DNA from 3 places in the Kocuria sp. NBRC 114282 genome. Region 2 is predicted to be linked to each of the others. Evidence: riboswitches for the same ligand, from Rfam matches in the RefSeq annotation. Region 2 holds a riboswitch; each other region holds the start of a gene.
What was found. Region 2 has a riboswitch for thiamine pyrophosphate ahead of QSJ40_RS11880 (thiaminase II/PqqC family protein). Riboswitches for the same ligand answer to the same signal wherever they lie in the genome.
Positions count from the first base shown of each region.

Region 1: it holds a riboswitch for thiamine pyrophosphate, as region 2 does, so the genes downstream of both, thiM (hydroxyethylthiazole kinase) here and QSJ40_RS11880 (thiaminase II/PqqC family protein) in region 2, are expected to answer to the same signal.
Region 3: it holds a riboswitch for thiamine pyrophosphate, as region 2 does, so the genes downstream of both, QSJ40_RS01635 (ECF transporter S component) here and QSJ40_RS11880 (thiaminase II/PqqC family protein) in region 2, are expected to answer to the same signal.

Region 1 covers NZ_BSQO01000003.1:5,764-11,367, reverse strand. The annotation lists gene thiD (bifunctional hydroxymethylpyrimidine kinase/phosphomethylpyrimidine kinase) at 1-494, opposite strand, end outside; gene thiE (thiamine phosphate synthase) at 491-1,150, opposite strand; gene thiM (hydroxyethylthiazole kinase) at 1,147-2,058, opposite strand; TPP riboswitch at 2,049-2,147, opposite strand; gene QSJ40_RS06270 (Rne/Rng family ribonuclease) at 2,276-5,604, opposite strand, start outside.
Region 2 covers NZ_BSQO01000009.1:61,059-66,662, forward strand. The annotation lists gene rpsF (30S ribosomal protein S6) at 1-62, shown strand, start outside; gene QSJ40_RS11855 (single-stranded DNA-binding protein) at 188-796, shown strand; gene rpsR (30S ribosomal protein S18) at 910-1,146, shown strand; gene rplI (50S ribosomal protein L9) at 1,165-1,614, shown strand; gene QSJ40_RS11870 (hypothetical protein) at 2,088-2,270, shown strand; gene QSJ40_RS11875 (MMPL family transporter) at 2,271-3,062, shown strand; gene QSJ40_RS11880 (thiaminase II/PqqC family protein) at 3,038-3,742, opposite strand; TPP riboswitch at 3,734-3,826, opposite strand; gene QSJ40_RS11885 (FMN reductase) at 3,965-4,627, opposite strand; gene QSJ40_RS11890 (LLM class flavin-dependent oxidoreductase) at 4,624-5,604, opposite strand, start outside.
Region 3 covers NZ_BSQO01000001.1:356,723-362,326, forward strand. The annotation lists gene QSJ40_RS01615 (Na+/H+ antiporter subunit E) at 1-214, shown strand, start outside; gene QSJ40_RS12755 (MrpF/PhaF family protein) at 211-597, shown strand; gene mnhG (monovalent cation/H(+) antiporter subunit G) at 597-986, shown strand; gene QSJ40_RS01630 (DUF4235 domain-containing protein) at 1,094-1,375, shown strand; TPP riboswitch at 1,521-1,625, shown strand; gene QSJ40_RS01635 (ECF transporter S component) at 1,739-2,407, shown strand; gene QSJ40_RS01640 (ATP-binding cassette domain-containing protein) at 2,404-4,845, shown strand; gene QSJ40_RS01645 (nucleoside/nucleotide kinase family protein) at 4,856-5,446, opposite strand; gene QSJ40_RS01650 (low molecular weight protein-tyrosine-phosphatase) at 5,450-5,604, opposite strand, start outside.

The DNA.
Region 1 (5,604 bases), on a different contig from region 2:
TCAAGGGCCTCGGACCATTCCTGCGCCGGCGCCCGGTCCAGCAGGGAGGCGAGCTCCGTGAGATTCGGCGTCACCAGGTCGGCGGAGCCCAGCAGCTCCAGGACGGCGCCGAGCGCCTCGGACTCCAGCAGGGTCCCACCGGCTGTGGCGACCATGACGGGATCGATGACGCACAGCGGCGGCTTCTGCTCCTGCAGCCACTGCCCCACGACCTCGACGGCACCGGCGCTGCCCAGCATGCCGATCTTCACGGCATCCACGACGACGTCGTCGGAGACGGCCAGCAGCTGATCCCTCAGCACCTCCGGCGGCGGGGTGTGGATCGAGCGCACTCCGCAGGTGTTCTGGGAGACGACAGCGGTGATCGCGCCCATGCCGTAGCCGCCCAGGACGCTGATGGTCTTCAGGTCCGCGTGCACTCCGGCTCCGCCGGTGGGATCGGTTCCGGCGATCGACAGGACGCGCGGGACGGCGCGCGGGCTGATGGTGCTCATCGCTGGATCTCCCGTCGGTAGGTCTGCGCCGCCAGGCGCGGATCGGCAGCCGCGCAGATCCCGGAGACCACGGCCACGCCGTCGGCACCTGCGGCCATCAGCCCCGCGACGTCCTCCGGCCGGATCCCGCCGATGGCCACGGCCGGGAGGGCACTCAGGGCTCGGGCCCGGGCGAAGCCGTCGATGCCCAGCGGCTGCGGGGCGTCGGGCTTGGTGGCGGTGGCCCGCACCGCGCCGATGCCCAGATAGTCCACCGTTGCCGGGGGCAGCCCCGCTGCGGCGGCGATCTCGGCCTCCGAGGCGGCGGAGAGGCCGATGATCGCCTCCGGGCCGCACAGCCGGCGGGCGTCCTCCGGAGGCAGATCCGACTGGCCGATGTGGACGCCGTCGCAGGCGATCCCCCGGGCGCGTGCGGCCAGGTGGCACTCCACGCGATCGTCCACGACCACCGGGGCCGCGCCGTCGACGGCCGACACGACGGCCTCGAGCAGCTCGAGCAGCTCGCGTCCGGAGGCATCCTTGGCCCGGACCTGGATCATGCTCGCCCCGCCCTCGACAGCCAGCCGCGCGACCTCGGGGACGCTGCGAGGCCGGCTGAGCTGGGGGTCGGTGACGTGGTAGAGCGACAGTGCGGCGGGGTCGAATCGGGGGCTCATCGCCCGGCCTCCTCTGCCTGACCCGCCCCGGCGGCGGCACCGTCCGCGGCGCTCGGTGCGCCGGCCGCCTCCGCCTCGACGCGGCACCGTTCGGCGACGTCCTCGGGGCGCAGCCCGGCCAGGGCGTCGAGCAGATGCACGGCGAAGGACCCCGGGCCCTGGCAGCGATCGGCGGCGTCCTCGGCCGCCAGTCCCCAGACCAGGCTCCCGGCCGCGGCGGCGTCGGCGGGGTCCTGCGCGACGGCAGCGAAGGCCGCGATCACGGAGCCCAGGGCGCACCCTCCGCCCACCACCTGGGTCAGCAGCTCGTGACCGTGCGGCACGCGCAGCGTCCCCGACGCGGAGACGATCAGATCGACGGGCCCGGAGATGGCCACGGCATCGGCGCAACCGGCCGACACGAGCTGCCGGGCGGCCTGCACCGCTGTCTCCGGGGCATCCGTCGTGTCGACGCCGCGGCCCCCGGCCCCTCCGGTCAGAGCCAGGACCTCCGAGGGGTTGCCGCGGATCACCGCGGGACGGGACTCCAGCAGCTCGGCGGCAAGGGCGGTGCGGATCGGCAGCGAGCCGATCGCCACCGGGTCCAGCACCCAGGGTCGGCCTCCGGCCTGCCGGGCGGCAGCGGCCTCGCGCATGGCGCCGCGCTGCTCGGGATCGGGAGTGCCCAGATTGATCAGCATGCCATCGGCGATCTCGGCGAACGGCCCGGCCTCCCCCTGGATGTCCGTCATGGCCGGAGCGGCGCCGAGGGCCAGCAGGGCGTTGGCGGTGAAGTTGGAGACCACTGTGTTGGTCAGGCACTGCACCAGGGGGCGCGTGCTGCGCAGCTGCTCGAGCAGCTGGGCCATCCGGGCCGAGACCGGCCCGGAGGCGTCGTGCGATGGATTCAGGGTGCGACTGTGCGTCATGGCGACAATCCCTCCGCTAGTGCGAACTAGTTCAGGTTCGACGGGTGTGCTCTCAGCCGCCTGCTCGGGCGGCACCCCGTGTCGTGCCTGCTCAGTCTACCCATGATCCGGCTGCCCGGGCGAAGACGATGACGGCCGCCTCCCCTTCTCGGGGAGACGGCCGTCATGCGACCGGGTCGTCCTGTCGGCGCCGGCCGATCACCGGCGCCGACTGCGCTCAGGAGTGCTCGTGCTCACCCTGCGAGGCGTCCCCGCCATCCTGCGCCGGACCCGCCTGGGGGGCGGCCTCCGGGGCGCTGGCGCGGCGCGAGCGGCGCGGGCGACGGCGCGGACCGGCGGCACCGGGCTCGCGCTCGCCCAGCGAGCTGGCCAGCGACTCGAGCTGCGAGCCGGACGAGCCCCCGGCGCCCAGCGCCTCGGCGGCGCTCTGGCCCTGCGGCAGCTCGATGACCTCGCCGTTGATCGTCACCTGCGAGGCTCCCTCGGAGGTCGAGACCACCGAGGCGCTGCCTGCGGTCACGGTCGCCGAGGCGGCCGGAGCCGCAGGAGCCGGCTGCGGGACCTCGGGCGTGCCCGCCGGAGCCGCCGCACGACGCGAGCGACGCGCCCGCTGGCGCACCGGGGCGGCCTGCTCCGCGTCCGCACCGCGCACCGTGGCCGTGCCCTGGACGGCGGGAGCCGCCGGTGCGGCAGGCGCCTGCACCGACTCCGGGGCAGCCTGCGGAGCGGCCGCGGTGCGGCTGCGGCGCTGCTGCTGAGCAGCCGCCGCCCGCTCGCCCTGCGATGCGCCCTGAGCGGCGTCCTTCGACTCGCTGCGCGCCGTGCGCGAGCGCCGCTCACGACGGCCCTCGGAGCCCTCGGCCGAGTCTCGGCGCGAGCTCGAACGGCTCAGCTCCCGCACCTCCGGGGACGCGGGGTCGCCGACCATGGCCTGGGCCGCGGGGGCCTGCTCTGCAGCGTCCTCGCCCGAGGTGCTCCGCTCGGGGGCTTCGCCGGAGGCCGCTCGGATGCGCGCCTCGATCAGCGAGCGGGTCTCATCCTCGGAGCGGGCCCCGGACTGCGCCTCGGACCGGCCGCGGCCGCCACGGCCGGAGGAGCGCTCACCGCGCTGCCGGCGCTGCCCGGAGCGGCCGTCTGACTCACCGCGGCCCTGCTCTGCCTGGGCGCCGGTGTCCTGGCCCTGCCCCGGATCGGCCTGCGGGGAGTCCTGCCGGTCGCTCTGGGCCTGGTCGCTGCGGTCCTGATCGTTCTGGTCCTGCGGGGCCTGGCCGTCCTGACCGCGGCCGCGCGAGCGCTTGCCGCGGCGCTTGCGACGACGCTTGCCGCTCTCGCGGGAGTCCTGGGACTCCTGCGGGCGCTGGCCCTGGGACTCCTGGTCCCCGGCGGGCTCGCTCGCAGAGGCTGCCTCCGTCCGCTCTCCTGCCGAGGCGGAGGAGTCGGTGTCGTGGCCGCTGGCCGAGGCGATCGCGGCCAGGGCGCTTCGGGTGGCCTGTGCGCGCTTTGCCTGCTCCGGATCCTCGGCGCGCGGACGCTGCTCGTCCTGAGCGCCCGGGAGACGACGGCTGCGCTTGCGGTCGTTGCGACCCTGCCGGTTGTCCGAGGAGCCCGAGCTGCGGCCCTTGAGCGGGTGATCGTGGACGACCACGCCGCGGCCGTCGCAGGCCTCGCAGTCCTCCGAGAAGACCTCGAGCAGGCCGGTGCCCATGCGCTTGCGGGTCATCTGCACGAGCCCCAGCGAGGTGACCTCGGCGACCTGGTGCTTGGTGCGGTCGCGACCCAGGCACTCGACCAGGCGCCGCAGCACGAGGTCGCGGTTGGCCTCGAGCACCATGTCGATGAAGTCGATGACCACGATGCCGCCGATATCGCGCAGGCGCAGCTGCCGCACGATCTCCTCGGCCGCCTCGAGGTTGTTCTTGGTGACGGTCTCCTCGAGATTGCCGCCGGAGCCGGTGAACTTGCCCGTGTTGACGTCGACGACGGTCATGGCCTCGGTGCGGTCGATCACCAGGGAGCCGCCCGAGGGCAGCATGACCTTGCGCTCCAGTGCCTTGAAGATCTGATCGTCCACCCGGTAGTGGGCGAAGAGATCCTCGTCCCTCTCCCAGCGGTGGACGCGGTCCAGCAGGTCAGGTGCCACGTAGGTCACGTAGGCCTCGATGCCGTCCCAGGCCTCCTGGCCCTGGACGTGCATGGCGGTGAAGTCCTCGTTGAAGACGTCGCGCACGGTCTTGATGGTCAGATCCGGCTCGGCGTACAGCAGCTCCGGCGCAAGCGTCTTGCCCTGGGCCGCCTTCTCCTGGATCTGCTCCCACTGGGTGCGCAGGCGGTTGATGTCGTTGGTCAGCTCCTCCTCCGAAGCCCCCTCGGCGGCGGTGCGCACGATGACGCCCGCACCCTCCGGGAGGTGATCCTTGAGGATCTTCTTCAGCCGCTGGCGCTCGACGTCGGGCAGCTTGCGGGAGATGCCGGTCATCGAGCCGCCGGGCACGAACACGAGGTAGCGCCCCGGCAGGGAGATCTGGCTGGTCAGGCGCGCGCCCTTGTGCCCCACCGGGTCCTTGGTGGCCTGCACGAGCACCGGGTCTCCGGGCTTCAGCGCATTCTCGATGCGCTTGGCCGCACCGTTGAGGCTCGCCTTGTCCCAGTCGACCTCGCCGGCGTAGAGGACTGCGTTGCGGCCGCGGCCGATGTCCACGAAGGCGGCCTCCATGGACGGCAGCACGTTCTGGACCTTGCCCAGGTAGACGCTGCCGATCAGCGAGTCCTGCTGGGTGTGCGAGACGAAGTGCTCCGCGAGGATCCCGTCCTCGAGCACGCCGATCTGGATGCGGTCGTTCTTCTGCCGCACCACCATGGTCCGCTCGACCGATTCCCGACGAGCCAGGAACTCCGCCTCGGTGATCACCTGGCGGCGGCGCCCGGTCTGACGCGACTCGCGACGACGCTGCTTCTTGGCCTCCAGGCGCGTGGAGCCCTTGACCGACTGCACGGTGGTGGGCGCGGAGCCGTCGACCACGCGCGCGGTGCGGATGCGCGTGATGGTCTGCTCCGGGTCGCCGTCGTCCCCGCCGATCAGCTCCAGATCCTCCGAGCCGCGACGGCGCCTGCGCCGACGTCGGCTCGTGACCCCCGCACCGGGCTCCGGGTCCTCATACTCGGCCTCCTCGGCCTGCTCCTCCTCCTGCACCTCGCGCAGACGAGCCTCCTCGCGCTCGCGCTCGGCGCGCTCCCGTGCCGCGGCGACGTCCTCCGGGGCCGGGGCGTGGAAGAGCAGCGACGTGGCCGACGCCGCGCCGAACGCGGCGAACGGATCCGCCGCCGGCTGCTCGTCCTTGGTCTCCTCGTCCTTGCCCTGCTGCGGCGGCTCCTGCTGGGCCGGCTCCTGCTGGGCCGGCTGCTGCTGGCTCTGCGCCTCCTGGGTCTGCTCGCTGCCGCCCAGCGGCGCGGTGCGCAGGATCGTGGTGCTGGCCTGCTCCTGCGTGTGCTCTGCGGACTCGAGCGCCTCGAAGGCGGTCTGCGCCGGATCTGCCTGCTCGGCGGCCT
Region 2 (5,604 bases):
AGCGGATCCACCCGCACCACGACGTCAACGGCGCGCCCGTCGCCGAGACCGCCGAGGCCTGAGCAGATCGGCGCCGGTGACGGCGCGAGCTGCATCGGGTGCGATCCCACCGACTCCGTCCTGAGCGGCGGAGGAGGATGGGGGAGCACCAGCCCCATCACCGCGAGTTCTCCGGAAGGAGAGTCCCATGGCCGGCGACACCATCATCACCATCATCGGCAATCTGACCGCTGAGCCCGAGCTGCGCTTCACGCCGTCGGGTGCGGCCGTCGCGAACTTCACGATCGCGTCGACCCCGCGCCAGTTCGACCGCCAGTCCAACGAGTGGAAGGACGGCGAGACGCTGTTCATGCGCTGCTCGGTGTGGCGCGAGGCGGCGGAGAACGTCGCCGAGACGCTGCAGAAGGGCATGCGCGTCATCGCCCAGGGGCGGCTCAAGTCCCGGTCCTTCGACACGAAGGAAGGCGACCGCCGCACCGTGATGGAGCTCGACGTCGATGAGATCGGCCCGTCGCTGCGCTTCGCCTCGGCGAAGGTCAACCGCCAGTCCCGCGGAGGCGGGTCCGGCGGCGGCTTCAGCGGCGGCGGACAGCAGTCCGGCGGCTCCGGCGGCTGGGACAATGGCGGCGGGGGCGGCTTCGGCGGCAACCGCGGCGGCCAGTCCTCCGGCGGCTACAACCAGGGCGGTCAGGGCGGTGGGCGCCAGCAGGCGGCCCCGCAGAACGATCCCTGGGGCCAGTCCGCCGGCGGCAGCTACGACTGGGGCACCGGACAGGACGACGAGCCGCCGTTCTGATCGGCGGCCCGAGCGCCTGAGCCCTCGCACCCACCCGGCGCAGAACCGGGAGACAGAACACATTTCCATCCCGCAGAGCACTGCGGGCTCCACGCTTCAGAAGGAGCACCACGATGGCGAAGCATGAGATTCGCAAGCCCAAGCCGAAGGCGAACCCGCTCAAGGCCGCAGGCGTCACCGAGATCGACTACAAGGACGTTGCGCTGCTGCGCAAGTTCATCTCCGACCGCGGCAAGATCCGCGCGCGTCGCGTGACCGGCGTCTCCGTCCAGGAGCAGCGCAAGATCGCCCAGGCCGTCAAGAACGCCCGTGAGGTCGCCCTGCTCCCCTACGCCGGCTCCGGCCGCTGATCGGAAAGGAACACACTCATGGCAAAGATCATCCTGACGCACGAGGTCTCTAACCTCGGTTCCGCCGGTGACGTGGTCGAGGTCAAGGACGGGTACGCCCGCAACTACCTCTTCCCCCGCGGCTTCGCGACCCAGTGGTCCAAGGGCGCCGAGCGCCAGATCGAGTCCATCAAGGCCGCTCGTGCGGCCCGTGAGCTCGCCTCGCTCGAGGACGCGCAGGCCCTGGCGGCCTCGCTGACCTCGGCCACCGTCACGGTCCCGGCCAAGGCCGGCGCCGAGGGCCGTCTGTTCGGCTCGATCAAGGCCGAGCAGGTCGCCGACGCCGTCAAGGCCGCCGGCCTGGGCGAGATCGACAAGCGCAAGGTCGAGATCCGCGAGCAGGTCCGCACCGTCGGCACCTACCAGGCCACCGTGCGCCTGCACGAGGACGTCAACGCGAACATCGAGTTCGAGGTCGTCCCCGCCTGATCCTTCGGGTGAGCCGTCCTGCACGGCACGCCTGACCGACGAGCCGTCGCCCCTTTCCGGGGCGGCGGCTCGTCGTCGTTGCCGGGCCTGTCGGGCGCCGGCGGGGGGCGGCTCTGCCCCTGACAGGTCACCGTTCGGCGGATGATGACGACGGCCCTGCGCAGCGACACAGGGCAGGCCCTGATGTGGTCCCTTGCGCGGTGATCTCGCATCTGTTCCCGGCCCTCGGGGCACGGGCGCGGCGCGGATCTGCTGCGGGCGCATGACCCGTCCCCAGGACGGGCGACTTCTGCGCCGACCAGCACCGACGCCGGCGTCGTCTCCCGTGCTACGTTCCCGGGGGCGGCTACGCCGACCCGACTTCGGAATCCGCCAGGGCACAGCAGATCGTGCACGAAGAGGTCGGCGGGGAGGCGAGCCTCGTCGTCCTTGTCCGAGCCCCCGAAGGCTCCCAGGCAGCTGACTCCGCTGACGTGGGGGAGGAGATCGCCGCGGATCTGCGCGAGCACGACGGCATCGAGTCCGTCCATGCCTTCAGCGATCCCGGCATGAGCGACCCGCTGGGCTCTGACGACGGCCGCACGGGCATGGTCGTCGCGCACATCGAGGGCACCTTGGCCGAGCAGACTGAGATCTCCACGGAGCTCGTGGACTAGCTGAGCCAGGAGCGCGGCGACGGCACCGAGGTGCTGGTGGGCGGCTCCGCGCCCATGATCGCCTCGAACAGCCAGCAGGTGATCAAGGACCTGGGGCTGGCCGAGCACCTCGCCGTGCCCATCACGCTGGTGCTCCTGCCGGCGGTGCTGGGCGTGGTGACGCTCATGTTCCAGCACGGCTTGCTCTCCGGGGTCCTGGGCTTCACGCGGGGCCCGCTGGACATGTCCATGCCCGTCCTGCTGTTCTGCATCGCCTTCGGGCTGTCGGTGGACTACGAGCTGTTCCTGATCGGGCGCATGAAGGAGTTGTGGGAGCAGACGGGCAGCAACCGCATGGCGGTCGTGGAGGGGCTCGCGCACACCGGGCGCATCACCACACTCGCGGCGCTGGTGCTCTCGGTGTCGTTCGCGGCCTTCGGGACGAGCCAGGTGAGCTTCATGCAGCTGTTCGGCCTGGGCACGGCGTTCGCGATCCTGCTCGATGCGACCCTGGTGCGCGGCGTCCTGGTGCCCGCGTTCATGCGGATCGCCGGGCGGGCCAACTGGTGGGCACCGGCCCCGCTGCGGTGGGTGCACGATCGGATCGGGCTGGCGGAGGCCCCCGAGGATCCGCATACGGGGCCCTTTGGCGCGGCGCGAGCCGGAGGAGTTCGGGGATCACATCACGCCGCCATCGGCCCGACGACGCCGCGGTCGCCATGTGGCCGACACGGCGCCGCGGCACCGGAAGGGACCGTGGTGAGGGTCCCGTCAGTCGGTCCGCGCTCTCAGCGCGGGATGATCTCCGACTGATCCTGAGTCAGGGCCTGATCGAAGAACGCCAGCTCGTGGCGGCAGCCTGCCAGATAGGCCCGCTGTGCTGCCGCACGGCCTGATTCCGAGCTCTGTGCGAGCTCCCGCTCGACGCGCTCCAGGGCTGCAGCGGTTGCAGCCACGAAGTCGGGATCGCGGTAGGTCTCCAGCCATGCGGCATACGGGTGATCCGGCTCCACGGTCGGCAGACAGGCTCCGACCTGGGCGTAAAGCCAGAAGCAGGGGAGCACTGCAGCAGCGCCGACAGCTCGGTCCTGTCCCAGGGCGGCGGCCAGCAGGAAGTCCGTGTAGGCCGCGGTGACGGTGCTGGCGGGCTCGTCGGCGGCCTCCGGACGGGCGGCCATCCAGGTGCGGTGCAGCTGGGCCTCCTCCGTGAGGCAGCCGACCGAGGCCTGTGCCCACGCGAGCTGGTCCGGGGCGTGATCGCAGCGTGCGGATAGAGCCGCCAGGGCCCGGGCGTAGCCGGCCAGATACAGGGCGTCCTGGGCGAGGTAGAACGTGAACCGCGCGTCGTCAAGGGTTCCGTCCAGCAGGGCGCGCACGAATCTCGAGTCCTGGATCTCGGCTGCCGTCTGCGCGCCGGCGTCCCACAGCGACTGCGTCCATGGACCGGCCGCTTCGACGGCGGGCTGGGGGGCGATGTTCGAGGTGGAGCTCATCAGGGACATCCCTTCGCCAGTGCGAGCTGGAGCAGGTTCCACGGGTCTGATCTCAGCGCCGGCGGCGCACCCCGTGTCCGCAGCCCAGTATAGGCGGCAGGATCGGATGCCGACAGGGCGGCATCCGGTTCCGCTGTGAGAGACGAGACCTTTTTATATGTCATATTCGACATATGAGGAGGTCAGGCGGCCTATGGGTCCTCCGAGAGCTCGGCGAGCCCGTCAGGAGCCGTCGTGGCCCTTGAGGAGGCTCGCGAAGTCCGTGACCGGGCCCAGGTCTACACCGCTGCGACGCGGCGCCCGCGCGGGCTCGGTGGGCAGGAAGCCCTCCACCCCGGCGGACTCGGCCACCAGTGCCGTCGCCATCTCGGAGGCGGCTCGAGCGATCCGCGACTCCAGGCCTCCGGTGTCCCCGGAGCCGAAGTCATCGGTCGCGGCGAACACGCCCGTGGGCAGCACGACCGCCCGCGAGTAGGAGAACAGCGGGCGCAGCGCGTGGTCCAGGACCAGGCTGTGGCGCGGGCTGCCGGCCGTCGCGGCGATGAGCACCGGGAGGTCGATCAGCGCTTCGTCGTCGAGGACGTCGAAGAACATCTTGAACAGCCCCGAGTAGGAGGCCCGGAAGATCGGCGTGACCGCCACCAGCCCGTCGGCCTGGGCGACCAGGCGCTTGTCCTCGTCGAGCTGCGGATCAAGCAGCCCGCCCGTGGTCATGGCCTGCGCCAGCGGCAGGGCCAGGTCCCGCAGCTCCACGTGGTGGACCTCCAGGGCCTCGCCCCGGGCGCCGACCCGGGACTCGACGGCATGGGCGATCCGGTCCGCCAGCAGGCGGGTGGACGACGGCGAGGACAGCCCCGCCGAGACGACGACGAGCTGACGGGTCATCGCTGCTCATCCTCCTTCTGCTCGTCCTGCGGCCGCGCGTTGATGACCTGGCGGTGCTTGGAGTCCGGGCCCTGGGCGCGCAGGGTCTCGTGGGTGGGCGGGTCTGAGGGCACGTGCGCCGGGCGACGTGCCTCGAAGCCCTCGCGCAGGCGCGGGACGATCTCCCGGCCGAGGATCTCGATCTGCTCCAGGACCATCTCCTCGGGCAGGCCGGCGTGATCCAGCAGGAACATCTGGCGCTGGTAGTCGCCCACCTGATCCGCGTAGCCCAGGTAGCGCTCCACGATCTGATCCGGGGTGCCGACCGTCAGCGGGGTCATCCGCGAGAAGTCCTCGAGCGACGGGCCGTGGCCGTAGACCGGCGCGTTGTCGAAGTACGGGCGGAAGACCCGCTTGGCCTCGGCCTCTGTCGCAGCGGCGAAGATCTGGCCGCCCAGGCCCACGATCGCCTGGTCGGCGGCGCCGTGGCCGTAGTGCTCGAAGCGCTGGCGGTAGAGGTTCACCATCGAGGCGGTGTGCTCGATGTTCCAGAAGATGTGGTTGTGGAAGAAGCCGTCGCCGTAATAGGCGGCCTGCTCCGCGATCTCCGGGGAGCGGATCGAGCCATGCCACACGAAGGGCGGGGTGTCATCCAGCGGCCACGGGGTGGAGGTGTAGCTGTTGAGCGGGGTGCGGAACTTGCCCTGCCAGTTCACGACCTCCTCGCGCCACAGCTTGCGCAGCAGGTGGTAGTTCTCGATGGCCAGCGGGATGCCCTGGCGGATGTCCTTGCCGAACCAGGGGTAGACCGGACCGGTGTTGCCACGGCCCATGGTGAGATCCACACGACCGCCGGAGAGGTGCTGGAGGAAGGCGTAGTCCTCAGCGATCTTCACGGGGTCGTTCGTGGTGATCAGCGTGGTGGCCGTGGAGAAGCGCAGGCGCTCGGTCTGGGCGGCGATATAGGCCAGGTGCGTGGTGGGTGAAGAGGGCACGAA
Region 3 (5,604 bases), on a different contig from region 2:
CGACGACGAGGACATCGAGCACTTCCGGGAGTCCGTGCGCAACACCGAGGCTGCCTGGATCCGCATGATGGGCTCTCCGGAGGACTACGCCGCGCTGCGGCGCGAGGACGCCCAGAAGGGCCGTGGACTCAGCCCTCGGGCCGTGCTGCGCAGCTGGGCGGGCTACGCCCACAGATCGAAGGCCGAACGACGGGATGAGGAGCAGAGCCGATGAGCACCTTCGTCATGGCCGTGTGCCTCGTGATGCTCGCCGGTGGGGCCGCCGGCGTGCTGTACCGACTGGTGAAGGGACCCTCGCTGCTGGACCGCGTGCTCTCCAGCGACGTCCTGCTCTCCGTGGTGGTCGCCGCGATCGCCCTGGAGATGGTCTGGAGCGATCACTCCGACTACATGATGGTCATCGTGACCGTCTCGCTGCTGGGCTTCATCGGCTCGGTGTCCGTGGCGCGGTTCGTCCAGCCCACGCGGCCCCGGAAGACGGGCCAGACCGATGAGGGCGCCACCAAGGAGCCGGTCGAGGGCGAGCGGGCCGAGCAGGATCACCGGCCCGCCCCGATGCAGAAGCCCGCCCCGTCCGAGAAGGAGGGACACCGCTGATGGATCCCATGGACCTCGTGCTCGACATCGTCGTGGGCGTGCTGCTGCTCGTGGGCTGCCTCATGTCCCTGACGGCCGGCCTCGGCCTGATCCGGCTGCCGGACGTCCTGTCGCGGATGCACGCGGCCACCAAGCCGCAGGTGCTCGGTCTGCTGTGCATGCTGCTGGCCGTGGTGATCCACTCCCGCGAGTGGACGCTGCTGCCGCTGGCCCTGCTGGGCTGGGCCCTGATGCTGCTCACGGCGCCGGTCTCGGCGCACATGGTGGGGCGCTCGAGCTATCGGACCAAGCACGTGCTCGATGAGACGCTGATCGCCGATGACCTGGCCGCAGCCCTGGACGAGGCCGACACCGCCGAGTCGCAGGGCGGCGCGGATCGCCCGTCGTGATCCGCGACGGCTCGCCGAGCGCGCTAGGGTGAGCACCGAACCTCCGGCGCCGGCTGAGGCGCCGGTTCCGCGATCTCCCGAGTGGCTCACTCGGGGTAGGAGATGACATGAACCCCAAGATCATGGGACTCATCGGCACCGGCGCGTCCGTGCTGGGCGTGCAGGCCGCCACCAAGGGCCTCGACGCCACGTGGAAGAAGGTCACCGGCCGCCAGGTCCCGTCCAAGGGCGATGACCCCCGTGAGGACCGCTGGCTCGACATCGTCCTGTTCGCGGTGGTCAGCGGCGTGCTGACCACGGTCGTGCGGACCCTGGTCAACCGCCAGGTCGCCGAGCAGCGCGAGAAGGCCGAGCTCAAGGCCCATGAGAAGGCCAAGGGCCGCGCCTGATCTCGACCAATCCGGGCCGGCCGCTGCGCGCGGCCTGCTGATCGATGGCGAAGGCGCCGGGAGCCGTGTGCTCCCGGCGCCTTCGTCCGTTCCGGGTCCGGCTGAGGGCGACCTGCATCTGCTGCGCGTTTGGCGTAGGATCCCAGGAATACGACAGGGGAGCGCCCGAGGGCGCTGAGAGTGCGGTCCGCCGCAGACCCTCGAACCTGCTCCGGCTAGCACCGGCGAAGGAAGTCGAGCATCTCGGAGGTGCTTCTCGCGCGTTCCTGCGGGCGCCCGCCCACGCAGCATCGCGCGAGAAGCGCTTCTCCCCTCCTGATGACAGGGGCGCCGCGGCGTCCCCGGGCCCCCAGGAGGACCACCATGACGCAGCATCGCAGCACCGGTCAGATGAGCACCGGATCCGGCCTCGATACGCGCTCGGACCGCGACTCCGGAACCGTCGGCTCCCCGCAGCGCAGCGCGCGCTCCCGCCTGCGGTGGCGCGTGCTCGACCTCGTGGTCCTCGCAGTGCTGGCCGCCGCCTGCGGCGTGATCTTCTGGGCCTGGTCCGCTCTGGTCTACCCCCTCTCCCAGGCCGTCACGGTCGGCTATCCGCCGGCGGGCGGCCTGCTGGTCGGCGGATGGCTGATGGCCGGGCCGCTGGCCGCCCTCATCATCCGCCGCCCCGGCGCAGCGCTGGCCTGCGAGCTGCTGGCGGCGTGCTTCGAGGGGCTGCTGGGCACCCACTTCGGCATGACGGTCGTGCTCTCCGGTCTCATCCAGGGCGCGGCGGCGGAGGCCGTCTTCCTGGCCGCTGGGTACCGCCGCTTCGGCCCGGTCGTGGCCGTGGCCTCGGGCGCTGCCGCCGGAGCGCTCGGGACGCTGACCGAGTGCCTGATCTACTACTACGAGTGGCCGATGGCCCACCAGGCGGTCTACGTCGTGCTGGGCACGGTGTCCGGGGCGGTCATCGCCGGTCTTGCCATGTGGGCACTGACGCGCGCTCTGCGCTCCACGGGAGTGCTCTCGGGCCTGGCCTCCGGTCGATGACCGCTCGCACGCACGGAGCCGACAGGGCCGTGCGCGGCGGAGCCGCCGTGCTCGCGCGCGGCTTCGGCTGGCAGCCCGAGGGTCGGAAGACCCCAGCCCTCGAGCAGGTGGACCTCGAGATCCCCGCGGGGCAGCGCGTGCTGCTGCTGGGCGCCAGCGGCTCGGGCAAGTCCACGCTGCTGCACGCCCTGGCGGGCGTGCTCCCGGACACCGAGGACGATGCCCCCTCCGATGCCCCCGGGCCGGGGCCCGACGGCGGTCGCGCAGCGCCCTCAGGAGGCAGCGGCCCGCGCGGCGAACTGCTCGTGGACGGACAGCCCGCAGCCCAGCGCGGCGTCGTCACCGGCCTGCTCCAGCAGGATCCGGAGTCCTCGATCCTGCTGGCCAGGGCCGGCGACGACGTCGCGTTCGGCCCGGAGAACCTGGCCGTGCCCGCCGAGGAGATCTGGGACCAGGCCGATGCCGCCCTACGTGCCGTGGGGCTGGAGATCTCCCGCAGCCGGGACACCTCGGCGCTGTCCGGCGGGCAGCAGCAGCGCCTCGGCCTGGCCGGCATCACCGCCATGCGCCCGCGCCTGCTGCTGCTCGACGAGCCCACGGCCAACCTGGATCCAGAGGGGGTGGCCACCGTCCGCAGGGCGGTCGAGACGGTGGTCGAGGACACCGGGGCCACGCTGATCGTGGTCGAGCACCGCACCGAGGTCTGGGCGGATCTGGTGGAGCGCGTCGTGGTCCTGGGGCCGCGGGGAGTGCTGGCCGACGGGAGCCCCGAGGACGTCCTCGGCGCCCGGGGGGCCCAGCGCGAGCAGCTGCGCCGCGCCGGCATCTGGCTGCCGGGCCAGCGCGCCGCCGCGGCCGCCCCGGCCCCCGCCCCCGGTGAGCTGCTCCTGCGCGCCGACGAGCTTGAGGTCTCGCGCGAGCAGCCCTCGCAGGGCCTGCTCTCCCGCCGCCGTCGCCGCGTGCGCCGCGGGGACGCGGTGCCCGACGGGGCCTGGGCCGGCGCCCCGGCGGCGCAGCCGGTGGACCTGCGCCTGCGCGCCGGCAGCGCGCTCGCGCTGACCGGGCCGAACGGCGCCGGGAAGTCGACGCTGGCCCTGACGCTGGCCGGTCTGCTCGTGCCTAGCGCCGGTACGGTGCGCGCTGCCGGCAGCCTCGCCGGAGGGCTGCCGGACGATCCTTCGGTATGGTCCGGCCCGGAGCTTGTGGAGCGCATCGGCACGGTCTTCCAGGAGCCCGAGCATCAGTTCCTCACCGGCAGCGTGCGCGAGGAGCTCGCCGTGGGCCCGCGCCGGGCCGGGGTCCCCGAGGACGAGATCGCCCGCCGCGTGGACGAGCTGCTCGAGCGGCTGCATCTTTCGGCCCACGCCGAGGCCAATCCCTTCACCCTCTCCGGGGGCCAGAAGCGCCGCCTGTCCGTGGGCACGGTGATGGCTGCAGCACCCCAGATCCTCATCCTGGACGAGCCCACCTTCGGGCAGGACGCAGTGACCTGGGCGGCCGTCGTCGAGCTGCTGGCCGAGCAGGTGCGGCAGGGCCGCTGCGTCGTGGTCGTGACCCATGATGACGACCTGGTCCGCGCCCTGGGAGCCGAGGAGATCGCGGTGCGACCCCGAACCCGGCCGACGGAGGAAGCGCGGCCCACGAGCGCGCCCGCTCGGCAGCGCGGCGCCCTGGCTCGCCGCGACGCCCTGGCCAAGCTCGGGGCGGTCGCGGTGCTGAGCCTGGCGCTGCTGCTCTCGGCGGATCCCGTGACCTCCGGACTGATCCTGGCCGTGGAGCTCGTGGGCCTGGCTGCGATCGGCCAGCGGCCCGGTGCTCTGCTGCTGCGGATCTGGCCCCTGCTGGTGGCCGCCCTGCTCTCGGGCTGGGGCACCGCGGTTCTCTCGGATGCCGGCGGGCACCTGTGGGTGAGTGCCGGGCCCCTGCAGCTGACCTCGGGCTCGATCGCCGCCGGGGCCGCGATCGCGCTGCGTGGGCTGGCCCTGGCCCTGCCGGGCGTCATGCTGCTGCTGAGCACCGACCCGACCGATCTGGCCGACCGGCTTGCCCGGACCATGCGGCTGCCGGTGCGGGTCGTGCTGGCAGCGCTCGTGGGGCTGCGCCTGGTCACGGTCATGATCGATCAGTGGCAGGTGCTCGTGACGGCTCGTCGGGCACGCGGCGTCGGCGGCTCCCGAGCCCCCCTGGCGGCAGTGCGGGAGCTGGGCGGGCGTGCGTTCGGGCTGCTCGTGCAGTCCCTGCGGCGGGCCTCGCGGCTGGCCGTGACCATGGAGGTGCGCGGCTTCGGCGGGGTGGTGGACGCCGGCAGCCGCACCTGGGCTCGACCTCTGCGCTTCGGACGGGCCGATGCCCTGCTGCTGGGGGTCGCGGTCGCAGCGGCGGGGGCGGCGCCGGCGGTCTCCGAGCTGCTGGGGACCCACCGCTTCATCTGGCAGTGAGACCGAGGGCTCAGCCGGTGGGGCCGGGCTGGATGATGGTGGCGGACTCCCACACGGGATCGCGCTGCAGGTAGTCCAGCTCCTGCTGGGCCCAAATGTCCCAGTAGGGCTCGAAGCCGCTGTCGCGGTTCAGGGCGCGCTCCCGGCGCTGGGCCTCCGGCAGCTCGACCCACACGGAGACGTCGAGGACCTCTCGCGCCGGTGCGCTGCAGGCTCCCACACCCTCCAGGACCACGATCTCCGCAGCACGGGTCAGCCGCGGTCCGCCCGGCGAGTCGGCCAGCCAGTCCCACGCCGTCCAGTAGGCGTCCCGGCCGTCGCGCAGCGGGGAGAGGATGGACTCCTCGTACATGGCGATGCCCCGATCCAGGCCGTCCCAGCCCGGGTAGAGGTCCTCGAGGTGGAAGACCACGACATCTCGGGTCACGGACAGCACCTGCGCGAGCTGCCCGGCCAGCGAGGTCTTGCCCGCCCCGGAGCGTCCGTCGATCCCGATGAGGTGGGGCCGGTGGATCGGCTCGGTGAGCTGATGCATGAGGGCGATGCCCGAGGGGTTGCGCTCGGCGATCGCGGGGTCCATGTGCAGCTCGACGTCCTGCATGCCTCAGGCCCCTGCCTGTTCGCGGGCGTGCTCGACGATCCCCGGCAGCGCGTCGACGACCATCTCCCACGTGCTCTCGAAGCCCTCGGCCCCGCCGTACCAGGGGTCCGCCACGCCCTGCTCGGACTCGGGCAGATCGGCGGCCTGCGGGTCGAAGG